DNA from 2 places in the Caloramator sp. CAR-1 genome. Region 1 is predicted to be linked to the other one. Evidence: a T-box and tRNA genes for the amino acid it is inferred to sense, from the RefSeq annotation. Region 1 holds a T-box; the other holds one or more tRNA genes.
What was found. The T-box of region 1 lies ahead of serS (serine--tRNA ligase). A T-box ahead of a tRNA ligase gene usually reads a tRNA of that ligase, here a tRNA-Ser.
Positions count from the first base shown of each region.

Region 1 (8,926 bases):
CATTCACTTATGTCAACATATTTTTTATATCTTTTATTAAATTATTTTTAATGTGCCACACCTCAAGTCACAATAGATAGTATACAGTCTAAATAGGCATTTTTCAAGAAGTAATTATTTGTAAAAATGTAAATGTGTTTTGTAAGTATATGGAAATATCAAAAAGTCAAAATGTCAAGTGCCTGGCACTCAATAATAAAGTAGGCTCTTGAGCCTACTTTATTATATCTATTCCACCCATGTATGGTCTTAATATTTCTGGAACGATAACTGAACCATCCTCTTGTTGATAGTTTTCAAGTATTGCTGCAACTGTTCTGCCTACTGCAACTCCAGAACCGTTTAATGTATGAACGTATTCTGGTTTTGATTTTGGATCCCTCTTAAATCTTATGTTAGCTCTTCTTGCTTGGAAGTCTTCAAAGTTTGAGCAGCTTGAAATTTCTACATACCTTCCGTAGCTTGGCATCCAAACCTCTATATCATACTTTTTAGCTGCTGTAAATCCTAAATCACCTGAACAGATTAATACAACCCTATATGGAAGTCCAAGAAGCTGCAGAACTTCCTCTGCATCCCTTGTTAGACTTTCAAGCTCTTCATAGCTCTTTTCAGGATCAGCAAATTTAACAAGCTCAACTTTGTTAAATTGATGCTGTCTTATAAGTCCCCTTGTATCCCTTCCTGCTGAACCTGCCTCTGATCTAAAGCATGCTGAATATGCAGCATATTTTAAAGGAAGTTTTGAACCGTCTAATACTTCATTCATGTGCATATTTGTAACAGGAACTTCTGCAGTTGGAATTAAGAAGTAGTCAAAATCAGAAACCTTAAAGGCATCCTCTTCAAACTTAGGAAGCTGTCCTGTTCCTGTCATGCTCTTTCTATTCACCATAAATGGTGGAAAAACCTCTGTATATCCGTGTTTTTCTGTATGAAGATCGAGGAAAAAGTTAATTAAAGCTCTTTCAAGCCTTGCACCAAGACCTTTATAGAATGTAAATCTTGCTCCTGTAACCTTTGATGCCGTCTCAAAATCAAGTATTCCAAGGTTCACTCCGATATCCCAGTGGGCCTTTGGTTCAAATTCAAACTTTCTTGGTTCACCCCATCTTCTAACCTCAACATTATCTTCGTCAGTATCTCCCTTTGGAACATCTTTATTTGGGATATTTGGAATTCTAAGAAGAAGATATTCAATCTCCTCCTCAACCTTTGCAAGTTCATCATCCAGCTCCTTAATCTTATCAGAAAGCTCCTTCATTTCAGCAACAAGGTGTTCTGCGTTTTTACCCTCTCTTTTTAATTTTGCAATCTCCTGCGAATCTGTATTCTTTTTGTTTTTTAATGCCTCCACCTCGACAAGAATCTCTCTTCTTCTTTCATCAAGCTGCACAACTTTGTCTATCATATCAAGGGTGAAGGCCTCTCCCCTAATCTTTAGTGCTTCCTTAACTTCCTCTGGGTTTGTTCTTATTCTTTTAATATCTAACATTTTCTTCCCTCCTTGTTTTTTATATAATAAAAAGCCTTCCATCCCCAAAGGGACGAAAGGCTATACTTTCGCGGTGCCACCCTAATTGACCATAAGGTCCTCTCTTTGTGGTATAACGGCCACATCCGTTTTGCTCTTCGCAAACCCTCTGGAGTGGATTCAATAAGGCTAAACACCGGTTCACACCAACCACCGGCTCTCTTGAGTTTAAACCTTATCTACTATTCTCCATCACCGGTTTTAATATATTATATCAATATTTTCAAAAAATGCAACTAAATTATTTTATTAAAAATTGACCTTTTTCGTATATAAGCTCTCCATCTGCAAAGATTTTACCTTCTTCCTTCATATCGCAGAGCATATCCCAATGGATTGAAGATACATTTTGTCCTCCAGCTTCCGGGAAGCCCCTTCCAATGGCAAGATGAACCGTTCCACCTATCTTTTCATCAAATAGCATATTCTTTGTAAATTTTTGAATTCCGTAATTTGTTCCTACCGCAACCTCACCAAGGAATTTTGCACCCTCATCGGTTTCAAGAAGCTCTAAAAGAAGATCCTCTCCCTTTGCTGCCTTTGCATTTACAACCTTTCCATCCTTAAATTCAAGATATATATCCTCGATTTCTCTTCCTGCGTATATTCCAGGAAAACTAAACCTTATATGTCCATTTACGCTGTCCTCTATAGGACTTGTAAATACTTCGCCATCTGGGAAGTTCTCCTCACCACAGCAATTTATCCATTTTCTGCCCTTTATGCTCATTGTAATGTCGGTATCCTTAGAAACAATTCTTAAGGTTTCTTTTGTATTTAAAAAGTCGCATATTTTCTGCTGCTCATCCATTATCTTCATCCACTTTGCAACTGGATCCTCTTCGTATATATATCCTGCACCATATACAAAATCCTCATATTCTGAAAGGGACATGGAGGCTTCCTGCGCATTTGCATGGGTTGGGAACTGAGTTCCACACCATCTTAATTCTCCCTTTGCCATCCTTTCATGGAATATTTCCATAAGCTCTCTTCTTCCCCTTGATCTTAACTTCATCTTTGAAGCATCTACATTAGTTAAAAATCTTGTATTTTTATCTCCCCAAATAGTTAAAACAGCATCTACCGTTTCAAAGGCTCTTTTTAGAGATTCGGGTGTATATGTAATTTGATCCTCCGAACCATATTTTAAAAGTATTTCAGTTAAGTCTTCAACACCTATGTCAACCTGAGGATAAGCGCCTAGCTCTATTGCCCTTTTATATACTGCCTTAATTAAAGGTAATGTGGATTCCCCTCCTGAAATTAAAAGCTTATCTCCCTTTTTAATCTTTAACGAATAGGTTAATAAAACATCAGAAAGCTTTAAAAGTCTTGGATCCATCTTTAAACCCCCAATCAAAAAAATGGTTCTATGGAAATTATACCATAGAACCATAAATTTACAACATCACTTTGATTTTTCCTTGAGTTTAGTTAGGATGTTTTCTAATTCCTTTATATACCTTCCATATCCAGCCCAGTCCCCCTGCCTTTGGGCTTCTATTGCCTTCTTGTAGGTATCATCTGCCCTTAAAATGAGGGTCTTAATATCTTCTTCCTCCTCTACAGGTGTTGTTGGAACTTGTGCTGCAAATAGTTTTTGGATGGCAAGACCTATGTTGTCCTCCATAACTATAGAATCTCCATAGTTTACAATAACCTTTTTAAGTTCAGGCAAACTCTTTCCACCCTGTGCCTTAAGATATAGCGGCCTTACATAGAGGAGGGAATTTTTAATAGGTATTATATTAGTTTCACCTAATATTACGCTGGAGCCCTGCTGGTTTAAAAGGGTTATAAGGCTTGATATTTGTATATCGGTATTTATCCTTGAATTAAACTGTTGAGGCCCTAATATTGCCTTTTCCTTCGGGAATCTAATAAGAACCATTTCCCCTAAATTTTTATCCATCCTTGCTGCAAGCCATGAAACCATGTTTTCCTTTTTAGCAACGGTATATGGAATCGTAAGTAAAAACTCCTCATCGTCAAATATTTTCATAACCTGATAAACCGCCTCAACCTGTCTTTCGCTTCCGTCTGGATTTTTATACCTTGCAATAGACCATAGATCCTCACTGTTATAAAAAGATATTGGGTTTTTCATGTGATATTTTTCATAAACCGTTGACTGAATTAAAAATACATCTTCTGAGTATCTTAAATGCTTTTTAAGCTCTTCAGGCATATCCTTTATATCTTTAAAGATACCCTTATATATATTCCCTATCGTTAAAGCTATAGGATCATTCTTATCTGCAAGATAAAAGTCAACCCTTCCATCATAAGCATCAACAACAACCTTTACTGAGTTTCTGATGTAGTTTATTCCGTAATAGGGTTCGGAATAGGGGAATCTGTTTGTAACTGTATAGGCATCTATAATCCAATAGAACCTGTCCCCTGCCATTACAAGGTATGGGTCCTCATCATAGTTTAAAAATGGTGCAATCTTTCTTACCCTTTTTACAATATCTCTATGGAGGATTATCCTTGAATCAGAAGTTATATTGTTGGAAAGTATTAGGTTAAAGTCCCCATATGCTAAAGCAAATAAAAGTCTATTTAAAGGATTAAGCTTAATTCCAGCCTTTCCATCATACCTTGTTTCCTTTTCTCCGCTTCCATAAGGGTAATCTATCTCGTTATTTTTAGCATTTATTATTATATAATCGTTGTTTATCTCCCCAAAGTAAATCTGAGGTTTTGCAACATTGAATCTGCCAGACATTGGTATATCCTTTACTATAAACTGGGGAAGGCCGGTTTGAGTTACAGCATTAGTGTAGGACATAACTGCTCCATAGCCGTGGGTGTAGAATAATCTTTTATTCTGCCATGTCTGGAACTTAGGATCCCTGAGGGAATTATCAAGTTCCCTTGCAGATATAAACACTTGTCTTAACCTTCCATCTATCGTGTATCTATCTATATCCACATCGTTAAACCTATAATAGTTTCTAATGGATTGAATTTGGTTAAACACCTCTAAAGATTGGGAAAATTCCGTAACCCTTATATTGTCTATTGTATTTTTGTTTTCCTGAATATCCTTTGAAGTTAAATCGTTTTTTACATCAAAATCTATTTCCTTTATATTTTCAAGTCCAAAGGCCTTTCTTGTATATTGGATGTTGTGCTCTAAATAGGACATTTCCTTTTCCCTTGCGTTAGGCGCTACTATTATTTTTTCTACTACAAAGGAAGCTATCCCTTCAAAGGCTATAAATAAAACTATAAAGGCTGCGGTATAGATAATAGGTTTAATCCTTCCCCTTAGTATGGAGAAAAATATAATAAACGATGAAATGATGCATAATATGATTAAAACTTTTAGTAAAGGTAATGTTACATGAACATCTGTATAGCTTGCTCCAAAGGCAACTCCCCTTGGGGAATAAACTAAATTTAATGCCCTAATATAAAATACGCCGGATAAAAGGATTAGGAACAAAGCTGCAAAATAAGCAAGCTGTCTTCCAAAGAATCTGGATTTTGGATTTTGCCTAAAGTTAAACCCAATAAGGCTTAATCCATCCTTTGCCCTTTCAAAGGCGTAAAATATAAAGGAAATAATCGCAAGAACCAATACAACAGTAATCAAAAAGCTTAATATAGCTTGAATTAACGGAAGCCTAAATACAAAAAATCCTATGTCCTTATTGAAAATAGGGTCATTAATATTGAAATTTTCTCCGTTTACATATTCCAAAATCCTATACCAAAAGGCCGAGGTAAATATAAATGAAATTATAAGCGTTATAGCTAAAGAGATGTAGAATATAATTTTATTTCTTTTCCTTATTTCTCCTTTATCGTAAACCATTCCGCCTATTTCTAGGTAGTTTTTAGCAAGAAATTTTGCATAGAAATATATTGCAATAAGAAAAACAAAAAAGGAAGGAATAAATATTAAAAGCTTTGCCTTAAAGGATGTAAAAAATACGTTTAAGTATCCAACCTCCTTAAACCACTGGATGTCCACTAAAAAGCCAGAGATGGATGAAATTAAAATTAACAAAATAACAATGATTATTAGAAGCTTTCCAATAAAACCTTTCATATAATACCCCCTAATCGATTAAAAATCCCTTTTTATCTAATTCCTTTACTATCCTCTCAAGGGTTTCTTCAGAGTCCGCTTCGATGGTGTGAAGATGTACCCCTCCTGTCAGATTAGAAAGGGGCATGTCAGAACTTTCCCTTAGCCTTTCAATAAACTTTTCAACATCGTAAAGGGATTTTAGCATTAATTTTCCTGTGATTTCACCATAAACCTTGTGTTCTATAGTAACGTCTATGACTTTACCACCAAGCTTAATTATGGTCTTTAGTTCCTCCTCTATATCCTTAGGTTCATGCTTTACGGCGATTACCCTTGAATAGCTTTCATTTCCTCCTAAGAATATGTATCCTTGGGGCGTTGATACTATGTTGTGGCCTTGGGCTTTTAAAAGGGCAATATCCTGAACTATAACTTGCCTTGTAACGCCAAACCTTTCAGCAAGATAAGCCCCCTTGATTGGATTTTTAGATTCCTTTAAAAGGTTCAAAATCTCAAGCTTTCTTTCATCCCCCTTCATTTGATCCCTCCTATTGAGCAGTTAACCAATCTACCATCCATGCACCGTCAATATTAACGCATGTAAAGAATAAATCCTTTCCTAATACTTTTTTGCCTGATGTATCTATCTCATAGAAATTAACCTTAACCCTCGCCTTTTTCTTTGAAGGATCTAGAGTATATCCTCCTACAACAAAATCCACCTGTAAAAAGCCTAAGGATTTTGTCTCCTCCATTTCCTTTACATAATCATCATAATATTTTCTATAGGTATTATTCTCATCGTCCGACATTAAAAGATAAGCATCAAGCCATCTTCCTTGTTTTTCTAAAGTCATCTGTCTTTTTAATATTTCATTAGGTGGGCTCTTTTTGTCCCTGTTAAAAAGATTACGATTTCTAGCTAACGGAGCATTTATAGCGATATTTCCCTTCAATGTATTATATGTTTTTCCTTCGACTTCTATTTTAACCTTTCTAATCCCAGGTATTTCTGTTAATGAATTTACTATGGAAAAAACCGTCATTCTTTCGTTATCCGCCCCGCCTGGATGATTTTTAATAAATTCTTTAGATAAATTGACAATAAGGGTATCATCCTTCTTTGTTAACGATATTATCTTTGTCCCTTTAGGAATGGTGTTTTTGTATCCTTTGTTAGAGCCTTTAATAAGCTCCTTTAAAATGGTTCTTTCAAGGGAAGTATCAAAGGCAACCTTCTTCTCCTCAGGAACTAAATATTTCCCCTGCTGATCTGAAAAGAATAAAATAATGTTTACCATCTGCTTTTTTTGTTCTATCGAGATATCTTCTACCTTTACCTCCTGTTTTTTACATCCTAAAAGTAATAAAAAACAAAGCAAAGTGGCAAGTATCCTTTTCATCTTAGTCCCTCCATTAAATAGGCAGTTTAATTATAAAAGCAGTTCCTTCCCCCACTTTGCTTTTAACTTCTATGTCCCCCTTATGAAGTTTTATGATATGCTTTGCAATAGAAAGCCCAAGGCCTGCTCCACCTGTTTTTCTCGCCCTTGTTTTGTCGACTCTGTAAAATCTGTCAAATATATATGGAAGATCACACTCAGGTATTCCCATCCCATAATCTTTTATAGTTATTTTTATTTGTTCATCCTTTTCAATTAAAATATCGATTTTAGAATCTTCAAAGGAATACTTTATAGCATTTTCGATTATATTGTAAATTGCCCTAAACATATTATCCCTATTTACATAGGTTATTATGCCTTCGCCTTCTACATTTATAGTTATATTTTTATTTTTTGCGATTGGATTTAGGCTCTTTACAACATCCTTTATAAGTTCCTTTATATCTAGGCTACTCATCCTAAGTTCATCAGAATTTTCAATTTGTGCAAGTTCTAAAAGTCCATTAACAAGGTTCGATAGTCTATCTATTTCATTATTAATACTGTTTAAAAATTCATCTCGTATATTTTTATCCTCCATCGCCCCCTGTTGCAGTGATTCTACTAAAACCTTTATCCCTGCAAGGGGAGATTTTAATTCATGGGAGGCATCTGCTACAAATTGTCTTCTTTTTTTGTCTAATTCTATAATTCTTTTATTCATGTTATTAAAGGCTTCACATAATCTTTTAATCTCTTTATAGCCATCTATATTTATCTCGTCTAAAACCAAATTGTCCTTTGATTTTTCAATTTCAAATACAAATTTATCTAATGGCCTTGTTATGCTTTTTGATATATATAGACTATATAAAAATGCTAAAACTAAAACAATAGTTGAAATTACAATTATTTGGCTTTCTATATATTTAATTCTTTGCAACGCCCATTTCATGGAATTTATAAATACTATATTCCCAATATGATTATTATAAAGCATTATAGGATATGAAAGAATATAGTATTTTTCCCCATAAATATTTAACTGTTTGGTAACTATTTCTTTTTTGAACAGATCACTTAACGGCAATATCTTGTTAAAATCATCATAAACAACCTTACCATTTAAGACAATTACTATCTTTGAATATACATCCCTTTGTATTTCCTTTAGTTTTTCTAAATCTACTTTATTGTTATAAACATCGATATAATCGAGGCTTGTTTTTGCAGCAAATAAAACGTCATTTTTCTTAGAATCGATGTAAAACTTCTGAAGGATATAATATATAGATACATTTATAAGCAGAACAAGTAAAAATATAATTGAAAAATAGGACAAAATAAGCCTATATCGTAGATTATTCTCCACTATAATAATAACCAACTCCCCATTTTGTCAAAATATACTGAGGATTAGCAGGATCCTTTTCTATTTTTTCCCTTAATCTTCTTACATGGACATCGACAGTTCTAGAATCACCAATATAATCATATCCCCATATTATTTCAAGAAGGGTGTCTCTGCTATAGATCTTCTTAGGATTTGTAACAAGCAAAAATAATATATCATATTCCTTTGCAGTGAGGTCAACTAATTTTCCAGCTATGCTAACCTTTCTTGAAGCGACATCTATCATTATATCTCCACTTTTTATAATATCTATCTTTGTATTTGACGTTTCATAGGCTCGTCTTAAAAGGGCCTTTACCCTTGCCTTAAGTTCAGTAATGCTAAAGGGCTTTGTTAAATAATCGTCAGCTCCAAGTTCAAAGGCCTTCACCTTATCCTCATCATATCCCTTTGCCGTGAGCATTAATATTGGAATTGCTGTAGATCTATCCCTTATACGCTTTAACACATGAAGCCCATCAAAATGAGGAAGCATTATATCGAGAATTACTAAATTATATATATTTTCTGATATCATCCTAAGGGCAGCTTCTCCATCGAAGGCA
Region 1 is NZ_JAUONW010000016.1:237,714-246,639, forward strand. Features, by position in the region: gene serS (serine--tRNA ligase) at 215-1,495, opposite strand; T-box leader at 1,541-1,739, opposite strand; gene Q3V94_RS05905 (aminopeptidase) at 1,776-2,879, opposite strand; gene Q3V94_RS05910 (UPF0182 family protein) at 2,946-5,600, opposite strand; gene Q3V94_RS05915 (transcription repressor NadR) at 5,611-6,120, opposite strand; gene Q3V94_RS05920 (GerMN domain-containing protein) at 6,131-6,985, opposite strand; gene Q3V94_RS05925 (cell wall metabolism sensor histidine kinase WalK) at 6,999-8,354, opposite strand; gene Q3V94_RS05930 (response regulator transcription factor) at 8,329-8,926, opposite strand, start outside.

Region 2 (21,511 bases), on a different contig from region 1:
TGGGGGGAGTATTATGGAAGTTTTAGATAAGATAAAGGGTTTGCAGCCAATCTTTTGGGAAAATCCAAAAAAATTAAACGCCGATGATGCATTAAAGAAAATAGATTTAACTTATGAGGATATCCTTGAGGCTGAGGATAGGCTTAAAAGGTTTGCACCTTTAATAAAAAAATTATTTCCTGAAACGGAAGATGGGATTATTGAATCACCTTTGATTGAGATAAAAAATATGAAATTGGAACTGGAAAATAAATACAAAAAGAAAATAAATGGAAGGCTATTTTTAAAGTGCGATAATTATTTAAAGGTTGCAGGTTCCATAAAGGCAAGGGGAGGAATTTATGAGGTTTTAAAACATGCCGAGGACCTTGCGATGGGGAATGGACTATTATCAAAGGATGATGATTATTCAAAGTTATCTGAGGAATCCTTTAAAAAATTTTTCTCAAATTATAAAATTGCTGTAGGCTCTACCGGGAATTTAGGTTTATCTATAGGTATTATGGCTTCGGCTTTAGGTTTTAAAGTGGATATTCATATGTCCCATGATGCTAAGGAATGGAAGAAAAAGATCCTAAGGGATAGGGGATGCAATGTTATTGAATACAAGGAGGATTATACAAAGGCAGTTGAAGAGGGAAGAAGGCAGTGTGAAGGCAATAAAAATGCTTATTTTGTAGATGATGAAAATTCAAAGCACCTTTTTTTGGGATATTCTGTAGCAGCCCTAAGGCTTAAAAGGCAGCTTGAAGAGTTAGGAATAAAAATAAATAAGGATAATCCTTTATTTGTATATTTGCCCTGTGGGGTTGGAGGAGCACCAGGTGGAATAACATTTGGGCTCAAACATGTATTTAAGGATGATGTTTTTTGCTATTTTATAGAGCCAACCCATTCACCCTGCATGCTTTTAGGCCTTGTAACAGGGAAACATGAGAAGGTGCATGTTAATGATTATGGAATTGATAATAAGACGGAAGCAGATGGTCTTGCAGTTGGATCGCCCTCAAAGCTTGTATCAAAAATAGCAGAGATTTTAATTGATGGTATCTATACAATTGAAGATGATGAACTTTTTAAACTTCTTGCCCTTTTAAAGGATAGTGAAGATATTAAGATTGAACCATCAGCGGCGGCTTCATTAAAGGGTCCACTACTTTTAGAAGCATCCCAAAATGCAATTCATATAGCCTGGGCTACAGGAGGAATATTTGTTCCTGACGATATTTATGAAAAAATGTATATTAGGGGTAAGAATATTATTTGAAAAATTGGATAAAATAAATCATATAATGTATTGAATTATGTTTTGGAAGGGTTGCTATGAAAAGAACTATTTTTCTTTCTTTAATTTTTCTTGTTCTTTTTACATCTGTTGTTTTTGCCCATAAACCTATATTTGAAACAAGTGATACTACCTTTGAAAAACCAATTGTTGTAAAGGACCACACTATAAGTTATGCAATTTATGGAAGTCTTGATAAAATCGATGACGTAGATTTTGTAAAATTTGAGGCAAAAAAGAAGGATCCTTTGTTTGTCCAAATGACAATTCCAATCATTAAAGGCAATGAGGACTTTAGTCCCTCCTTTGCTATTATCGGAAAGGGCATAAAGCAGAGGGATAAGCTCCCCTTTGATATTCCTGAAGGGTATGGAAGTTTAGTAATAAAGCCTTCACCTAAGGAATATTTTTATGAAAAATTCACCCAGACCAAATATTATATAAGGCAAACTATAAGGGGAGAAATTCCTGAGGATGGAGAATATTATGTTGCAGTCTTTTCAGATGGCGAAAAGGGAAAATATTCCCTTGCAATTGGTGAAAAGGAAAAATTTACAGTTGTCGATTGGTTAAAGATGCCTTTTATTTATGTAGTGGTTAAGTATTTCTTTAACCCATTTGCAACGGTTGCAGTCATAGGTTTTATTATTATATTAATCTTCTATATAGTTAAAAGAAGAAGGGCCTAAATTGGCCCTTGATTATTCTGCAAGTGTTTTATGAACATCCTTTAAAAGACTCCTTATAGGAAGCTTTTGTGGGCATATGTCTTCACATTTTCCGCATTCTTTACAGTTTTCAGCTCTATTTTCTTTATTTATGTAATTATTATAAACTTTTTTGCTTCCCTCTAAATCGTTGTATATGAAGGCACTGTTGTAAACTGAAAAATTCCTTGGAATATCAACACCAAAGGGGCAAGGCATGCAGTATTTGCAACTTGTGCAGCCAATTTGGTTAAGGCTTTTATATGTTTCCTTCACCTTTTCAATTAATTTTATTTCCTCCTCATTTAGAGAATAAGGATAAGCATCATTGATAACCTTTAAGTTTTCCTCTACCTGTTCAATTGTGCTCATTCCGCTAAGTAGCAAAGATACTTCTTCAAAGTTTAGGACATATCTTAATGCCCATTCGGCAGGTGTTCTTTTAACATTGTATGAATTCCAAATATCCTTTACTTTTTCTGGAGGCTCCTTAGCAAGTTTCCCTCCTTTTAATGGTTCCATGACTATTATAGAAATTCCTTTAGAATGGGCATATTTTAGTCCTCTTAATCCTGCCTGTTCATCTTCATCAAGATAGTTGAATTGGATTTGTGAAAAGTCCCAGTCAAAGGCATCTATTATATCTTTAAAAACATGGAATTCATCGTGAAAAGAAAAACCAATTTTATTAATTTTACCTTCATTTTTTGCCTTTACTAAAAAATCTAAAACTCCAAGGTTATATACCTTTTCCCATGAATTTTTTGAAAGGGCATGAAGAAGATAGCAGTCTATTTGGTTAGTTTCTAATTTATTTAGCTGTTCATTTAATAATCTTTCAAAATCATCCTTTTCATTTACAAGCCAAACGGGCATTTTAGTGGCAAGTAAAACTTTTTTTCTATAACCTCCCTTTAAAACTTCAGCAGTAAATATTTCACTATTTCCCTTATGATAAGGATATGCTGTATCTATGTAATTAACTCCATTATCAATTGCATATCTTACCATTTTAAATGCCTTTTCCTTATCTATTTGCCCCTCATCACCATTTAAAATTGGAAGCCTCATCATTCCAAAACCTAAAGCAGAAACTTCAAGGTCCTTTGCGAATTTTCTATATTGCATAACAACCCTCCTAAAATTCATATGGTTTACAAATTATCTCTTTGATTTTAGTTTCAAATATTGATGCTGCATGGGAAGGCCTTATCACAACGGCAGTATCAGCGCCTTCTCCTGTTCCTCCTATTGCTATTATATCTTCACCGTAGGGGATTAGCCCAGCATCAAGGGCCATAATTGAAATTTCTACAGCAACTTTAACACCTTGTCCGAGCATTCTAAGTGTATGGGCCATAATTTCAACAGGATATATGCCAGCAAATTTTCGAGATATTCCCCTTTCTGCACCAGATAAGACATGGGTTCCCGTATAAACTTTAAATCCAAGCTTTTTAAGATCTTCTATTGTTTTTTCGTCTATTTCCATAACTCCAGGTTCTTCAAAACCATTTACATGGGTTATAACTATAATATTTTTGCCACTACCAGCTAAAAACTTTGCAGTATATCCTGAACAGGATGCAACGACGATATAATCTATGCCCTTTTCTTCTGCAACCTTTAGGGCAAGTTCTATGGTTTTTGCTGTATTGTGCCTTCCTGAAGTCTCAAAATACATTTTAGCACCTCCTACTTTTATTTCTTAATAATAATTTTAATATATTTTTGCCAAAAAATGAAAATAGAATTTTGTTGTTTTCATTTATATAATAGTGTTATAATGTTTCATGGAGGGATTGTCATGGAAAACGATAAGGTTTTTGATCTTCTAACCAAATTGTATAGCGAAATGCAGAACGGCTTTAAAGAAGTTAATAATAGGTTAGACAGGGTAGAAGAAAGGCTAGACAGGGTAGAGGAAAGGCTAGATAGGGTAGAAGAAAGACTAAATAAGGTAGAAAACAATCAAGTGACTATGGAAAATGAACTAAAAGAGATGAAAAAGACTGTGTTTGATGTTATAGAGGGTGGAAAATCATCAAGAAGAAAGGCTAAATAACAGGGGGATAATATGAAACTTTTACTTTTATGCATAGCAGGGTTTGTTGCAGCCTTTGTGGATTCCATTGCAGGTGGAGGGGGACTTATTTCTGTTCCAGCCTTTATGCTCTATGGTTTACCACCACATATGGTTCTTGGAACAAACAAATTCTCTGCTACGACGGCATCTTTAACAAGTTCAATCAAATACATAAAATCAGGAACTACAAATAAAGAATTACTTAAATATTTATCGCCTATGACCTTTATTGGAGCTGTCATTGGCGTAAACTTAGTATTAAAAATAAACCAAAGGTATCTTTATGCTATGGTTTTAATCCTTATTCTTTTTGTTGGGATATATACGCTTTTTTCAAAAACGATTGGTCAAGAGGATAATTTTATTGGTTTAAATAGAAGAAACATATTATTGGGTATGATCTTAGCATTATTTATAGGTGGATATGATGGCTTCTTTGGACCGGGGACAGGCTCCTTTTTGATTTTTGGACTTATAAATATTTATGGTTTTAATTTTTTAAATGCTGCAGGCAATGCGAGGTTTTTGAATTTTTTGAGCAATATTGCTTCTTTAATAGTTTTTGCCTACAAAGGAATGGTGGATTATAGAATTGCAATTCCAGTTGCTCTATTTATGATTATAGGAGCACGCCTTGGAACTAAAGCAGCACTTTTTAAGGGATCTAAATTTATAAAACCTATATTTGTAACGATGTCTATTTTAGTTGCTTTAAGGATGCTATATAATTTCATAAACATATAAAAAGCAGGCAGATGCCTGCTTTATTAGTCTCCAAAGGATATTCCAACGCTTCTTGCAACCTGAACAAGTTCTCCATTTGGATCAACATATTTTTCTTTTCCTATAACGTCCTCAAGTGGAACATATGATATGTCGTCTCCCTTTAGACATACCATGTTGCCGAATTTCCCTTCTGCTATAAGGTCAACGGCTTTAACTCCGTATCTTGTTGAGAGTATTCTGTCGTATGTTGAAGGTGAACCACCTCTTTGAACATGGCCTAAAATAGTTGCTCTTATTTCATGGGTTTTTATTCTTTGCTCAAGTTCATTTGCAAGTTTATGGGCAATACCTCCAAGTCTTATTGGGTCTGGGCTGTCCTTTACTATCTTGCTTACTACAACTTCTCCTCCCTTTGGCTTTGCTCCTTCAGCTACAACAATTATGCTAAACAATCTTCCCATTTTTCTTCTTTCTTCTATCTTTTCAACTACTTTATCTAAATCAAAAGGTATTTCAGGAATAAGTATAACATCAGCGGAACCTGCGATTCCTGCATGTAGAGCAATCCAACCTGCATTTCTACCCATAACTTCAAGTATCATTATTCTATGATGGGATTCAGCTGTCGTATGTAGTCTATCTAGGGCTTCAGTAACAACTTCAATTGCAGTGTTAAAACCAAATGTGTAGTCAGTTCCCCCAAGATCGTTGTCGATTGTTTTAGGAACCCCAACAACCTTAACTCCCTTTCTTGAAAAATCCCTTGCACTTGTTAAAGTTCCATCCCCACCAACAACAACTAAGGCATCGACGCCTTCTTTTTTCATATTTTCAATCGCAACGTCGGAAACGTCCTTTTTAACAATTTGACCATTTTCTTCAACTTGGTAGTCGAATAAATTATCTTTATTTGATGTATAAAGTATTGTTCCTCCCTTATGAATAAGCCCAGTTACAGTGTCTAAAGTAAGAGGAATAAAATCGTTTAGATAAAGCCCCCTATAACCGTATTTGTAGCCAATAACTTCATAGCCGTATTTTAAAATTGCAGTTCTTGTTACAGCTCTTATTACTGCATTCAAACCAGGACAATCTCCACCACCAGTTAAAATAGCAATTTTTTTGATTTGCGACATTAATTACACCCCCGTTATTAAAATCTAACTTATATTATATATTGTTCAAGTAATATATAAAATATTTATTATATTCAAAAAAGTTATTTATTATTAACAAAAAAAGTTGATTAAAAGACAAAATGGATTTTTTGTCGATAAATAACCTTTTGAAATATTTATTATTTGTGTTATAATTAAAAAAAAGACTGCTAAATTTGACAGGCAGACCTCTTTAACTTGGGAAACCAGGTTAAAAAAAAGAGGTGGAATGCCATGAGGATGCTGCGCGAAAAAATAGAATACTTAAGAAGGAAGATGGATAGAAGATTAGAAGAAAAAAATTTTATTGTTGATGATGAGATAGTTAAGTTAAGCCAATTATTGGATAAGTTTATTGCAAAATATCAAAAAAGGCAAACGAAAATAAATAGGGGTTAGCCCCTATTTTTGTTTGCACTTCTATATAATGTAATTGACAAATTAAAATAATCAATTATAATAAAATTGTAAACGTTATGCACCCGTAGCTCAGCAGGATAGAGCAACGGTTTCCTAAACCGTGTGCCGGAGGTTCGAATCCTCTCGGGTGCACCATATCAAGCCTTCGGGCTTGATTTTTTATTTTTAAGTGGTGATTTTATGAATCATGAATATTTTATGAAAATAGCTCTTGAAGAAGCTAGAAAGTGTCTTTTTTTAGATGAGGTTCCCGTTGGAGCTATAATAGTTAAGGATGGGGAAATAATAGCAAGGGCTCATAATCTAAGGGAAACCTTAAGGGATGCTACAGCTCACGCTGAAATCCTTGCAATTAATGAGGCATGCAAGGCATTAGGAGGATGGCGCCTATTAGACTGCATTATGTATGTAACCCTAGAACCTTGTCCGATGTGTGCAGGAGCCCTTGTAAATTCTAGAATAAAAACTTTGATTTTTGGGACTAGGGATCCTAAGGCAGGAGCCTGCGGAAGCTTGTATAACATTGTAGCAGATGAAAGGCTTAACCACAGAATAGAAATCATTGAGGGAGTTTTACAGGATGAGTGCAGTAAACTATTAAAAGAGTTTTTCAAAGGCAAAAGAAAAAAGGATTGATAATTTTATATAAAAGTTGTAATATATATTTAGTATGGAGAGATGGCCGAGAGGTCTAAGGCACTTGACTCGAAATCAAGCGTGGGGGTAACTCCACCGTGGGTTCGAATCCCACTCTCTCCGCCAATGTCCGGCTTTTGCCGGATTTTTTTATATACTTAAAGGAGGAATAGTATGAAGGTATATATTACCTACCAGATCCCAGAAATTGCAGAAAGACTATTAAAGGAGCACTTTGAAGTTGAGGTAAATAGAGGAAGGCATTTAAGCAAGAAGGAACTTATAGAAAAAATAAAGGATGCAGATGGAGTATTATGTCTTTTAAATAATACTATCGATGCAGAAGTTATGGATAATGCTAAAAGGGTAAAGATTTTTGCAAACTATGCGGTGGGTTTTAATAACATAGATGTTCTAGAGGCTAAAAAGAGGGGAATTATCGTTACAAATACGCCGGATGTTTTGACAGATGCAACTGCTGACCTTGCCTTTTCCCTATTGCTTTCCGTTGCAAGGAGAATAGTTGAGGCGGATAAATTTACAAGGGAAGGTAAATTTACAGGGTGGGAACCTAATTTATTTTTAGGTTGTGATATAAAAGGTAAAACCTTAGGCATAATCGGTGCAGGAAGGATTGGTAAAGCCTTTGCTAAAAGAAGTATGGGATTTGACATGAAAATAATATACCATAACAGGAGAAGGGATTTAGAATTCGAAAGGGATTTTAACGCAGTTTATGTAGATAAAGAAACTTTAATAAAGGAATCTGATTTTATCTCACTCCATGCACCTTTAACAGATGAAACCTATCATATTATATCTGAAAAGGATTTTGATATGATGAAAGAAACTGCAATTCTTATAAACACTGCAAGGGGACCTCTTGTTGATGAAAAGGCCCTTGTAAAGGCGTTAAAGAATAGAAGAATATTTGGTGCAGGTCTTGATGTTTATGAATTTGAACCTCAAATTGAAGAGGAACTTAAAAGTATGGATAATGTAATAATTTTGCCTCATATAGGCAGTGCAACCATAAATACAAGAAATGAGATGGCTCGCCTTGCTGCAGAGAATATAATAAGGGTATTAAAGGGCCATAAGCCTTTAACACCCGTTGTATAGCTTACTTTTTGCGTTTTGCCAGAGATAAAATAGCACCTAGAGCTATCGATAAAAAGGATGCCATTAATACCCTGTATTCGGATGGTAGTAAAAAGGTTATTGTGTGGGCAGGAATCCAAAAGAATGGAATAGTTTTTAAAACTACAAAGCTGATAAAGGTATTCCAATCTATTTTTGATGTAACATCACTAAGTTTAACCCTTAATATTTTATTAACTTTACCTTCTCCAAGGTCTATAAAGGTATCTGTTATCCTATGAAAGGCCATAAAGGTTGGTGCAAAAATAAGGTTCATAAGTGCACTTGTATAAAATGCTGGCCAGAACCTTAAGCTGCTCTTAGGCAGTAAGCTTTTTTCTATGCAAGCACTAACTCCGGAAGAAAATAAATCAAAAACAAGGGCAAAGACCATTCCTAAAAAGCCCCAGATTATAAACCTATAAATTAATCCATAGGGTTTTTTGTAGTCCCCTGTTTGAAGTCTTATGGCTAAAAGTTCTCCCATTGTAGCAAGGATGGATACCTTTATAAATCCCATAATATAAGGGTGGGACTTTGTTAGAGTAACAAAGGCAATATGAGTTGGTTTGTAGATTAGAATAAAAATAACTAATAAAAGAGCGGTAATCCATAGAAAATCCTTTTTCTTCATCTTTATCCCCCTAAATTTATTGAAATTTTTTGTATTTTCCAATATTATATCATATGTGGGACAACTTTAACAATTTTTAAAGGTTAAGGGATAGTGTCAAGATATTGTAGGTTAATTTTTATAGACAACCCCTTAAATTAGCTAGTTTCAAGGCGTTTGTTAAATTTAAAAAACTTAAATTATATTTTCATATTTTATTGATTTTAATATCCTGTAAATTGGCGTTACTTTCCCTATGTTCAATATCGTTATATTATTCATAACTTCACGTGAAGATTTATTTATCTTTCTTATCGCTTCTTTTATTTTCTTCTTACTTACCTTGAAGGCTTTTTCATCTTCCTTAAACACACTTATTTCCCTTAAATTTCCTCCATTCTTGCTAAATACCCTTAGCTTTGCCATTATCTTTAATCCTTCCTTGCTCCATCCTAATGGCCTGCTGCTTAATCTCGCCGATAATACATGGCTTACATGCCCTTCTGCGCTGCATCCTATTACATCATCGTCATCTTTATATATTTCTATCCCTTCCCAGTTGTTTAATATATACCTTCTTACTTCTTTTATCCTTTCTTTTTCTGTATTAGTTTCTGCTTTACTTGCAAGCTCCTTAAATATTTCCCTTAAACCCTTCTTATCTCCTTCATTTATGGCTTTCCATATCTTTTCCCTATATTCTTCTCTCTTTGCTGTCCCTCTTATTATGTATTTGTTTAAATGATATCTGTCTAATACAAATTTCGCTTTTGGAATCCACTCTATCCCTTCCTTTATCCATCTTGCCCCATCCCCTGCTATATATATCTTTTCTATGCTCTCTATTTCATAATTCTCATACACATAATTCGCTACATCTATCCATATTTCTTCTGCTTCTACTCCTACGTATGCTTTGTAATATACATTTTTTAATTCATTCCTTCCATTCCTCTCTTGCCTTCCTTCATGAACATAGACAAGCCTTGGCATCTCCTTTTTGCCATTCTGCAGTGCAACATGATCTTCATCCGCTTCTATGTATAATACCCTTACCTTCCTTTTTTCTTTTACTTCTCTCTTTACCTCTACTTCCCCTACCTGCCTTATTGCATTAAATACCGTTTGCCTACTTAGCTTCTCTTTGCATGTTACCTTGCTACTTTCTTCGTAGGACATGTTGATTGCATTCTCTACAAGCCTTATCTTTACTTCTTTATCCACCTTCTCATGTTTCCTTATACCTATAACATCATCAAGTAAATATCTATATTCTCCGCTCTTTCTTGATTTGTAGTATGTTCTTGAATATTCTATTCCTCCTAGGAGCGTAATAATACTTTTCTTGTCTTTTCTTTCAACTATCCATTCCTTTTTTCTCTTATCATCTTCTTTAATCGCTTTATCTAATTCTTCTAAAAAGTCTTTTATTATATTCCTTCCAAGTTCATCAGTCGATTCTTTAACTACCTCAACAAGTTTTGTAAAATCCCATTCTTTTGACAGCATTTCTTCTACATTTTTTATTAATTTAGTAGTGAAATTTATTAAATGTTGTTGTATAATATCATGTTGTATAATATTATTCAAAAGAGACACCCCCTTATTGATTTGTGTTTTTTCCACTTTTTATTTTACCACAGGGGTTGTCTCTTTTAAATTTTTTGTCCTTTTTCGTCCTACAATAATTTTACACTATGACATCAATCCCCTTATTTGAAGGGGATTTTGTTTTTACAATAAGTTATTTTTTACATATTCTAATCTTTTTAATATTTTATCCTTTCCAAGAATGTCAATAATATTTACAAGCTCTGGGCCGTGCATTTGACCTGTGAGGGCAACTCTTACCGGCATAAATAGTGCCTTACCCTTTGCACCTGTTCTATTTTTTAGCTCTTTAAACACGTTTTGAGCAAAGTTTATGTCAATGCTTTCAGCTTCCTTTACCATGTTTTCAAATTCGTTTATAAGATTTGGAACATGTTCTTGCTTTAGAACTTCAAGGGTTTCATCGTTTTCCATCTTAACTTCATCACCAAAGAAAATGTTAACATGATTTACTATATCTCCAACAAAGGGCAATCCGTCTCTTACAGTTTCAACAACCTTTGTTATCCATTCTCTATTTTCCTTAGCAAAATCTTCTGTTATAAATCCTGCGTTTACAAGATGAGGAATAGCAAGGTCAACTATTCTTTCGATTGGGCTTTTTCTTATATATATACCATTTATATGATTTAGCTTATCTAAGTCGAATACAGCAGGATTTTTAACTACCCTATTTAAATCAAACTTTTCAATTAGCTCGTCTATTGTAAATATCTCCTCTTCTCCTTCTGGAGACCATCCAAGAAGGGCAAGATAGTTTACTATAGCTTCAGGCAGATATCCTGCATCCCTATATTGTTCAACCCATGTTGAGCCGTGGCGTTTGCTCATCTTTGTTCTGTCTTTCCCAAGAATTAATGAAACATGGGCAAACCTTGGAACATCAAAGCCTAGGGCCTTGTATATTAAAATTTGTCTTGGAGTATTTGAAAGGTGTTCCTCTCCTCTTATAACTGTAGTAATTTCCATAAGGTGGTCGTCTATAGTTACAGCAAAATTATATACAGGAATTCCATCTGACTTTACAATAATAAAATCCCCTATATCCTTTGAATGGAATTCTACTCTTCCCCTTACGATATCATCAACAACTATAAGCTCATCATCAGGAACTTTAAATCTTACAACTGGTTTCCTTCCCTCTTTTTCATAGGCCTCTTTTTGCTCAGGTGTTAAATGTCTGCACTTTCCTGAATATCGTGGCATTTCACCCTTTTTTAGAGCCTCTTCCCTTTCCCTTTCAAGTTCTTCTTCGCTGCAGTAGCAAAGGTATGCCTTTCCTTCGTCTAATAATTTTTGAACATATGGATTATATATTCCTACCCTTTCAGTTGAACGATATGGTCCGTGTTCTCCACCAACTTCTATACCTTCATCCCAGTTTATTCCGAGCCATCTTAAGCCTTCGATGATTACCCTTTCTGACTCTACTGTTGAACGATTAAGGTCTGTATCCTCTATTCGAACAATGAATTTTCCACCTGTATGTCTTGCATAAAGAAAATTAAAAAGTGCTGTCCTTGCGCCGCCAATATGCAAATGCCCTGTTGGACTTGGGGCAAATCTTACTCTCTCCATCAAAACACCTCCAAAAATATTAGGTTCCTTATTAATTTTACTTATATTTCCGATATTTTTCAACATAAATATATGGCTGTTCAAGAAATATCTCGAACAGCCATTAATATCACTTAGGCATATCTTTTGGATTAGGTACCTTTACTACAAAAAACTCTAAAACTTCATCATGAAAATTATTAACATTCATCTTTATATTAAATGGGATATTTAAGATGGTTCCTTTTTCGTAAATATGAGGTTCCTGATCATTTAACTTTATTGTCATTTTACCCTTTGTAATTACCATATAAACATTTGAATTTGAAAAATGTTCAGGAAGTCCAGTATCTTTAGTTAAAATCATGTGATTAATAACCAAATTATCATCATCTACAATTTTTTCAATGAGCTTTTCATCTAAAGCTTTAAATTCATAAATTTTTTCTATCATTCGTAATCACCCCTATACATATTTTATTGCATCTTTCTTACATGCTTTTATGCAAGCTGTGCATTCAAGACAATATTCTTTTAGTATCTTAGGAAATTCATTTTTATTTTCCATTTTAATTGCATCAGCCGGGCAAGCAGATTTGCATGCTCCACATTTTATACATTTTTCGTCCTTTACATTCAAATAATGTTTAGAAAATTTTCCTGGGACATTCAAGATAATTCCAAATGGGCAAAGATATTTATGCCATAATGAAGGCTCATAAATAAACGATATTAAAATAGCTAAAATAATCAATATTAGTAAAATAGGAATACTTTTGTAAAATTTATTATTCAATATGAAAGCCAAAACAAAAATAGTTAGTATGCTTAACCTAATAAAATTACTTTTAACAAAATCTGGAATAACTTTCCTTTTTATTTTAAGTTTTTTATATATCCAGTCATTCACTTCCATTAAGGTATTTATTGGACAAATCCATCCACAATAAAAGCGTCCAAAAATAAAGGCTGATATTGCACTGAGTAAAAATATTAACATCCATAGTTGAATCTTTTTTTTATAAATCAATAATGCAAATACTAGTAAAAATGCTAATTGAATAATTTTTCTAAACCTAATCAAAATTAACCACCTCCCCCACTTAATTTTTACTTGGAAATCTATACAATTAAAATTATAATATTATAATAAAAAACAGTCGGTAACTTATGTTACCAACATTTAAGGTGGTTTTATGAACAACATAGTGAATAATATCAAAATTTCAAAACTATTTAACAATATTAATGCAGAAGACATTAATGACATTCTTAAAAATATAAACTATAATATTCGTTCTTATAAAAAAAATCAAATTGTAGCATTTGAAGGGGATTTATGTTCAGGCGTTGGTATAATAATAAATGGTTGCCTTTTAGTAAAAAAAATATTACCATCTGGAAATGAAGTTACTATTACACATTTGATTCAAGGAGACATATTTGGAGAAGCTCTTATTTTTTCTGATAAACACACTTTCCCCTCAACAATCATTGCAACAAAAGATTCAGAAATACTATTTATATCCCGCGAATCAATTATAGATATCTGCAAAATTAACTTAATATTTTTAACAAATTTTATGAAACTACTCTCAAATAAGCTATTTTTATTGGATAATAAGATAAATTATCTTTCATATAAAACAATCAGAGAAAAAATAGCAAATTACATTTATAATGAATATAAAAGGCAAAATAATTTAAAAATTATATTGCCATGCACAAGAAAAGAGATGGCCGAAATGTTTGGTATACCAAGGCCATCTCTATCAAGAGAAATGATTAAGATGAAAAAAGAAGGTATCATTAATTTCAATAAAAATATAGTTGAAATTCTAAACTTAAACAAACTAAAAAGTTTTATAACGCTTTAAAAATCTATTTTATTATCCACTTTATAAACTCTGGAAATCTTTTTGCCCAATATTTTTCGCTATGGGTTGCACCTTCGTCGATTACTAGCTTTACATTTTCCTTCGGAAGTTTTCTAAGAAGTTCTTCATTAACATTTAAAGTTCCTTTAACGTAAATATTGGGGAACTCCTTAACCTTTTCATCGCTTGTTTCATTTGTTCCAATGTCTAAATAAAACTTCATATCATTTCTTATTTCATTTTCCCTTATAAACCTTAATAAATCCTCCTCAGAAAACCAAACTGCCGTTGAAAAGGCTCCAACCTTTGAAAATACGTCCTGATATTTTACTCCTGCATAAAGGGATATAAATCCCCCCATGGAACTTCCTGCAATTATAGTATTTTCCCTTTCCTTTAAAGTTCTAAACTCGCTATCTATTATAGGTTTTAAAGTATGAACTATGAAATCTATATACTGGCTTCCTTCTCCACCAACAGAGGGAATATCTACCCTTGATAAAAGTTTTGGAACTTCATAATTTGCCCAAGGAGAATATTCATCTAATCTCTTGTGTCCCTCTTTGTTGCAGTCAATTCCAACAACAATCATTCCATCCGTGTATCCTTCCCTTTGAAGTCTATCAAGGGTGATATCTACCTCCCAAGAATACCCTGAATACTCACTTTTATCAAACAAATTTTGTCCATCATGCATATAAAGAACAGGATATCTTTTTTGGGCTTTGAAATAATCTAAAGGAAGAAAAATCCTTATAGTTCTTTTCCTGTTTAGTTGAGGTATAAAAATTTCCCTAATAATTTTTCTCTCCATGCTAACACCTTCCATCTATTATTGACTTCAATACATCCAGATGTTAAAATACCCCTATATGGTATTTGGGTGGTGATTAAAATGTCAAAGAAAAAATTGAAAAACTCACAATATATATCCCTTGGAATTATGTTTTTCTTAATGTGTGGTCTTAAAATGTGGATTGCTATATTTTTATATTTTATCTTCGGTATAACATTAACTATAATAACAAAAAAAAGAACATACTGTGCAAATTTTTGCCCAATAGGCATCCTTTCGGATGCATTTTCTTCTAAGGAAAATAAAAAATTTCTTAAGGTTCCAAAATCCATTCAGTATTTAACTTTTATCGTCTTTTTCCTTTATATCTTCTTAATCCTATACTATAATTGGGGAAATACTTTTTTTCTTTGGGCAGAGCTATTTAAGTTTATCCTTTTTATCGTATTTATCGCATTGACTTTACAAATATTTTATAAAAACAGAACCTGGTGCACTACCTTATGCCCCATGGGAAAAATATACAAAGGAATAATAAAGTATAAGATATAGCCTAAAGAGGCTATATCCTTTTTATATCTAAAAATACTTAATGATAAAATAGATTTGAAGAATAATTATCATAGATATGCCAACAGTAAATTTAATATGCTTTGTCTTGTGGTGAAACAAAAGCATACCTAAAAATATCCCAACGCTTCCGCCTAATAAAGCAAGCGAAAGTAAACTCCTTTCAGAAATTCTAAATTTATGCCTTTTAGCCCTTTGCTTGTCCATAAACATTGCTAATAGGGATAAGATATTAATTAATAATAAATAAGATTTTATTAAATCCATACAACCTCCTAAAAATCTCTCATAACCCTTTTTATTTCCTCTACAAATAGGTCTATATCTTCCTTTGTTGTTTCAAAGGATGTCATCCATCTAACTTCATCTTTTTCTTCATCCCATATGTAGAAGAAATATTTTTCTTGCAGTTTTTCTATAGCCTTTCTTGGCATAATTGCAAATACAGCGTTTGCCTCCACCCTTTGAGTTATTTTTATTCCATCTATCTCTTTAACCTTTTCCTCAAGGTATTTTGCCATTTCATTTGCATGCTTTGCATTTTTTAACCATAAATCATTAGTTAAAAGGGCTTCAAACTGTGCTGAAATATACCTCATCTTTGAATGTAGCTGCGTTCCTTGTTTTCTTACGAATTTAAAATCCTTTGAAAGCTCTCTATTAAAAAACACCACTGCCTCTCCAAACATCATTCCGTTTTTTGTCCCGCCAAAGGATAAAACATCAACTCCCGCATCCTTTGTTATTTCCCTAAGGCTTTTGTTTAACGATGCCGCAGCATTTGCTATTCTTGCCCCATCCATGTGGACATACATATCGTTTTCATGAGCAAATTTTGTAATTTCTTTAATCTCTTCAACAGTATAAACTGTTCCAACTTCAGTAGATTGAGTTATAGAAATAACCTTGGGTTGTGAATGATGTTCTACTCCTTTTGCATGTAAAAGTTTTTTGATATCATCGATTCTTATTTTCCCATCAGAACTTGGAACCGTAATTATCTTACAACCGGAACTTTTTTCTACCGCACCACATTCATCAACATTTATGTGAGACATCGGTGATGCTATTATTGCATTAAAGGGCTTTGTTATTGCCGTTAATGCTAAAACATTAGCCCCAGTTCCGTTGTAGACAAAATATACATCAATATCCTTCCCAAATATTTCTTTAAACTTTTCTATTGCCCTTTGAGTATAAACGTCATCTCCGTAGGATATGACATCCCCATCATTTGACCTTATTATTGCCTCTAAAATTTCAGGATGAACCCTAGCGTTATTGTCGCTTGCAAAACTTCTCATAAAATCCCCCCTTAAATTAATAACCAGTGGTTTCCTTCTTTAAAGTTTTCGATTACATCGTGGGCCATCGTTAGTTTTTCCTTTGGATAAGTTGTTGCAACTCCAAAAACCTTCATTCCAGCTCTAACTCCTGCTTCAATGCCTGCAAGGGAATCTTCAAAAACAATGCAATCTTTAGGTTCTACCCTTAAAAGTTCAGCTGCCTTTAAAAATATTTCCGGGTCTGGTTTACCCCTTTTGATCATCCCCGCATGGGCTATTGCATCTATATATTTTCTTATATCTAACCCGTCTAAAATAAAATCTATATTTTGAATTGGAGCTGAAGATGCAACCGCAACCTTTATCCCCTTATTCTTTAAAAACTTTAGATATTCTGTAAGACCATCAACCTCCTTTATATAATCCTTATAAACCTCCCTGTAAACCCTTTCCTTTTCTTCACCAAGTGTCAATACTTCATCATCCTTAAGTTCCCTTTTAAAAATTTCTGCAAAAATCTCTTTGTTGGTTCTTCCAAAGTTTTTAATTATATCATTATCCTTTAATTCCACCCCATATTTTTTAGCAAATTCCTTCCATGCTATACAATGATATTCATAGTTATCGATTAAAACCCCATCCATATCAAAAATTACAGCCTTTACCATTTATAATCTCCCTTCTATTCAAAATTTTTTATATAAAATATTGCAAGTTGAGTTCTATCACGCAAATTTAATTTATCTAATAATGAAGTAATATAATTCCTAACCGTTCCTTCACTAAGGAAAAGCTTTATTGCGATCTCTTTATTTGAAAGACCTTCGCCAATACATTGTAAAATTTGAAATTCCTTTTCGGTTATACCATAGTCTTCATAGCTTTTTTTCTTAGGTTTTATTTGAGTCAAAACTTTGGCAACTTCCTTTTCAAAGACCACATTTCCCTTAAAAACTGCCCTAATACTCTCTATTATGCTATCGGTGGATTGGCTCTTCAATAAATACCCTTCAGCTCCATATTTTAAAGCCTGATAAACATACTCATCATCCATAAATGTTGTTAAAATTAATATCTTTATATTTTTATTTAACCCTTTAATCATTTTCGTTCCTAAAACTCCATCGCAAACTGGCATTCTAATATCCATAAGTATGACATCAACATCATTGTTTTTACAAAACTCAAAGGCCTCTTGTCCATTTTTAACACATCCAACAACTTCAATGTCTTCCTCTAAGCCCAAAATAATCTTTAAACTATCCCTTATAAGGGCATCATCATCAACTATCAAGATCTTCAATCCACTCACCTCAATCATTTAAAGGAATAACGCAAACCATCAAAAATCCATTCATTCCATCTATAGATACATTTCCCCCCATGTTTTCTACTAAATCTCTTAAAGTTTTTATTCCCATGCCTTCTTTTATGTTTTGACAACCTATTCCGTCATCCTTTATGTAAATTCTTAAAATCCTATTTAAAACTTCTATTTTTATTTCTATATTATTAGCCTTAGAATATTTAGTAGCATTGGTTAGTGCTTCCCTCACTATAGTAATCAATACTTCATAGTGATAGGTATCTAATCTGTTAAAATCTCCTATTAACTTATAATCAACTTTGCAGAAATTAAATTTTTCCATTAAATTCTTTAAATCTTCAATTCCTATATTTTTAGAAGCCTTCATATTATGAACGGTTTCCCTAATAGTATTTAATGTATTTGATAGCTCCATAATTGAATTATCAAGCATAATAATTGCCTTATTAATGTCCTTATTAACCAACTTTCTCATAGCCCGGAGCTGGAAAAGTATTCCTGCAATGGAATGACCTAATTTGTCGTGTAACTGCCTTGCTATTCTGTCCCTTTCCTTAAGTTCTGACATTTCCTTAACTTCTCTTATACTTTTTATCAATTGCGCCTTTGTTCTCTCAAGCTCTAATCTTAATCTTCTCTCTTCATCAAAGCTTTTTTTGTATCTTTCTTCCCTTTTATTTCTATCTTTAATAACAAAAGCAAAATAAATAAAAAGGGCAATTATAGTTAAATATTCTAATTGAATTTCTCTAAAAAGAAAAATTACGTTAAAAAAAGTTACAGGCACCAAAAATATATAAAACTCCAATAATATAATATCATAAACAATATAAGAATATAAAACAAAGAAATATGAATATTTTCTCGTCAATAATAAAATAACAAAAAATTCAAAAACAAGGAGAAGTCTTAAATTTCTATACTTCTCCCTGTATATATTAGAGGAAATTAAAACGAGTAAAGATGAAATTATAGTAAAATTGACGTCATTTAAAATTATAGATTTAACTCCTATATAAAGGAATAAAATAGTTTTAAAAATCCCCACCATACAACCCCTCTTATTCCAACAATTCTTTCTTTCTCCAAGAGCTTAAAAGCAAAAATACTATTGTAAAAAGTAAAATCACAAAAATATTTGACAAAACATCCTTTAAACTTCCTCCTAAAATAAGCTTTTCAGAAGCATCCATTATCCATGATGTTGGAACAAACTTTGATATCTTTTGCATAAAGCTTGGCATTATATCTTTAGGCCAAAAACATCCTCCTAGCATACATATAGGGACTGTTATTAACGGTGACAATGCAGATGCCTGAAGCCTATTTTTAGCAAAAGCAGCTACAGCCGTCCCCAACGAAACACACATTATAGAAAAGATTAAAAAAAGAAAATATACATTTAACGGAGATGGTCCAAAGTCAGCTTTGAATATTAAAAGCATCACAGAAAATATAATCATAAGTTGAAATATTAAAACTATAAAAAAGCTTAGAATATTTTGAAGAGAATAGTAAAAAGGCTTAACAGGAGCAGATAATATTCTACTTAATATCTTTAAATTTTTGTCTTCTAATATTAGCTCCGTTGATGACTGGGACAGATATAACATGCTCATTATAAATAAACCTAAAGATGCCAACGTGTTATTTTTTCTATCCTTATTTTTTTCAGTCGAAACATATTTTATCTGTAAGTTACCCTTCAAATAATTGTCTAATTTTGCATAAAACTTTTCATAATTCCCATCGGAATCTTTCGCCAAATTATTTGCTGAGTTTAAAAAATTGTTAAGATAAAACTTTACTGGCAGGGAAATATTCGTTTCTTTTATGCTAAAAGATTTGATAATTATTTCTTTCCCCTTTATAAGACTTTCTGTAGTGCCCTTTGGAATAATGATAGCATACTCTACCTTATTTTTAAACAACAAACTTTTTATTTCATCTTCTTTTACATATTTTATATTTGCCTTATTATTCAGGTTGTCAACTAAAATGCTCGTAAATTTTGTATTATCGTAATCTACAACCCCAACAGTTATTTTTTCTTCGCTGTAGGTTGCAATAATCATTGTGATGGAAACAAGTATAAGGGGCAGGACTATCATGAAGAAAATGTTCTTTTTGTCAATTAAAATTCTTTTTAAATTATTAATCAGTATACTCATTAATCCTCACCCTTCCTATTAAAAAGGCTAAAATAAAACTAATTATCGTCAAGAAAAGAATAATTAAGATATATCTTGCAAAATCACCACCATAGATTAAATTAAACAAAGCATTATGAGCATAATAATTAGGGGATAAAAACTGAAGCCTTTCAAACCATTTTGGAGCGCCTTCTGTTTTTATATATCCGCCACTTACGCTTGTTCCAAATAACACTAAAAAATTCAAAACAAAAGATGACTTATTTTCGTCTTTGATAAATAATCCCGTTAAAATTCCCAATGATATTGTAAATATCATAAACAAAGCTGATATTAATATAATTAGCAAAATATTATTACCCCAGTTTGCTCCATATACATATTTAGAGAAAAACACTATAATCAATATATCTATAAATAAAGTAAAAATCATCCCCAGTGTTTTACCCAAAAAATTATATATATTGTTAATTGGCAGAGATTTCATTCTAATATTTGTCCTGTTGATTTTATCCTCTAACAGTATATAATTTCCATATAGTGTTCCATACATCAGCACCATAACAAGCATAGTAACTGAATAATAATCTATTGCCCTTGGGATTTTGCCTTCGATGCTCAGTGGACTTTCAACCAATAGCTGTTGATAACTATATTGGGCAGGCCTTTTTTCTAAAGCCCTTTGGGTATTAAAGCCATTCGTAAAGCTTTCTACTATCCCTTCAATAACTTTATTTTCATATTCTTTATTCTTATTAGTCATAACCTCTATTTGTGTTTTTTTATTAGAGAGCAATTCTTCCGTAAAACCATTTTTAATATAAATAAACCCTGATACTTTTCCATTTTCTAAAAGCTCTTTTCCTTCATTATAGGAAGATACCTTAGTAACATTTATAAATTTTTTAATCTCATCCATTTTCAAAAAGTTGTCAAAAGCCTTCCCAAAATCCCTTTTATCTTCATTAAGATAAGAAACGTTGACAGGTTTAAGCTCTTTAGGAGAATAAAAAGAGTTAAGTGCCGCTCCTAGTATTGCTATTATAACAATAGGTAAAACAGTCATAAGAGCAAGGGTTTGTATATCTCTTAATCGTCTTAAAAAAGTGTAATAGGCAATGATTAACATTTTCATAGGACTCACCTCTAATCCCTTAAACTTCTCCCTGTTAAAGTTAAAAACACTCCTTCTAACGTCGGCTTTTCAGATGTTAAAGATATTATTTGAACATCATTAGAAAGAAGACAATCTATAATTTTGCTTAAATTGTTCGCCGATTTTTTAGATATTATCTTTAATCTCCCTTCATCGATAAAACAGTCAATTACTCCATTTACTTGTTTTATACTTTCAATAACTGTGTGACTTATAGAAGAGATTTCTATTATAAGCGTTGTATCAGTGGAAATTAATGACTTTAGTTCCTCACTCGTTCCCTTTGCTATTATTCTTCCTTTGTCCATTATTGATATATAATCACAGAGCATATCAACCTCCTCCATATAATGGGAGGTATAAATAATCGTCGCTCCATCCTTGTTTAGCTTCTTTATTGACTCTAAT
Region 2 is NZ_JAUONW010000039.1:42,221-63,731, reverse strand. Features, by position in the region: gene Q3V94_RS10755 (D-serine ammonia-lyase) at 14-1,267, shown strand; gene Q3V94_RS10750 (hypothetical protein) at 1,324-1,974, shown strand; gene Q3V94_RS10745 (aldo/keto reductase) at 1,987-3,120, opposite strand; gene Q3V94_RS10740 (pyruvate kinase alpha/beta domain-containing protein) at 3,131-3,676, opposite strand; gene Q3V94_RS10735 (hypothetical protein) at 3,800-4,057, shown strand; gene Q3V94_RS10730 (TSUP family transporter) at 4,070-4,822, shown strand; gene Q3V94_RS10725 (6-phosphofructokinase) at 4,846-5,940, opposite strand; gene Q3V94_RS10720 (aspartyl-phosphate phosphatase Spo0E family protein) at 6,196-6,360, shown strand; tRNA gene Q3V94_RS10715 (tRNA-Arg) at 6,440-6,516, shown strand; gene tadA (tRNA adenosine(34) deaminase TadA) at 6,562-7,017, shown strand; tRNA gene Q3V94_RS10705 (tRNA-Ser) at 7,054-7,143, shown strand; gene Q3V94_RS10700 (D-glycerate dehydrogenase) at 7,192-8,139, shown strand; gene Q3V94_RS10695 (Mpv17/PMP22 family protein) at 8,141-8,791, opposite strand; gene Q3V94_RS10690 (ISLre2 family transposase) at 8,966-10,381, opposite strand; gene gltX (glutamate--tRNA ligase) at 10,505-11,959, opposite strand; gene Q3V94_RS10680 (cupin domain-containing protein) at 12,069-12,392, opposite strand; gene Q3V94_RS10675 (4Fe-4S binding protein) at 12,405-13,022, opposite strand; gene Q3V94_RS10670 (Crp/Fnr family transcriptional regulator) at 13,135-13,815, shown strand; gene Q3V94_RS10665 (alpha/beta hydrolase) at 13,820-14,629, opposite strand; gene Q3V94_RS10660 (hypothetical protein) at 14,587-14,943, opposite strand; gene Q3V94_RS13695 (4Fe-4S binding protein) at 14,834-15,163, shown strand; gene Q3V94_RS10655 (DUF1294 domain-containing protein) at 15,191-15,448, opposite strand; gene Q3V94_RS10650 (low specificity L-threonine aldolase) at 15,457-16,485, opposite strand; gene Q3V94_RS10645 (HAD family phosphatase) at 16,497-17,135, opposite strand; gene Q3V94_RS10640 (response regulator transcription factor) at 17,150-17,770, opposite strand; gene Q3V94_RS10635 (sensor histidine kinase) at 17,781-18,845, opposite strand; gene Q3V94_RS10630 (ABC transporter permease) at 18,856-19,965, opposite strand; gene Q3V94_RS10625 (ABC transporter permease) at 19,949-21,082, opposite strand; gene Q3V94_RS10620 (ABC transporter ATP-binding protein) at 21,094-21,511, opposite strand, start outside.
Region 2: it encodes a tRNA-Ser, which carries the amino acid that the T-box ahead of serS (serine--tRNA ligase) is inferred to sense. The anticodon was not compared.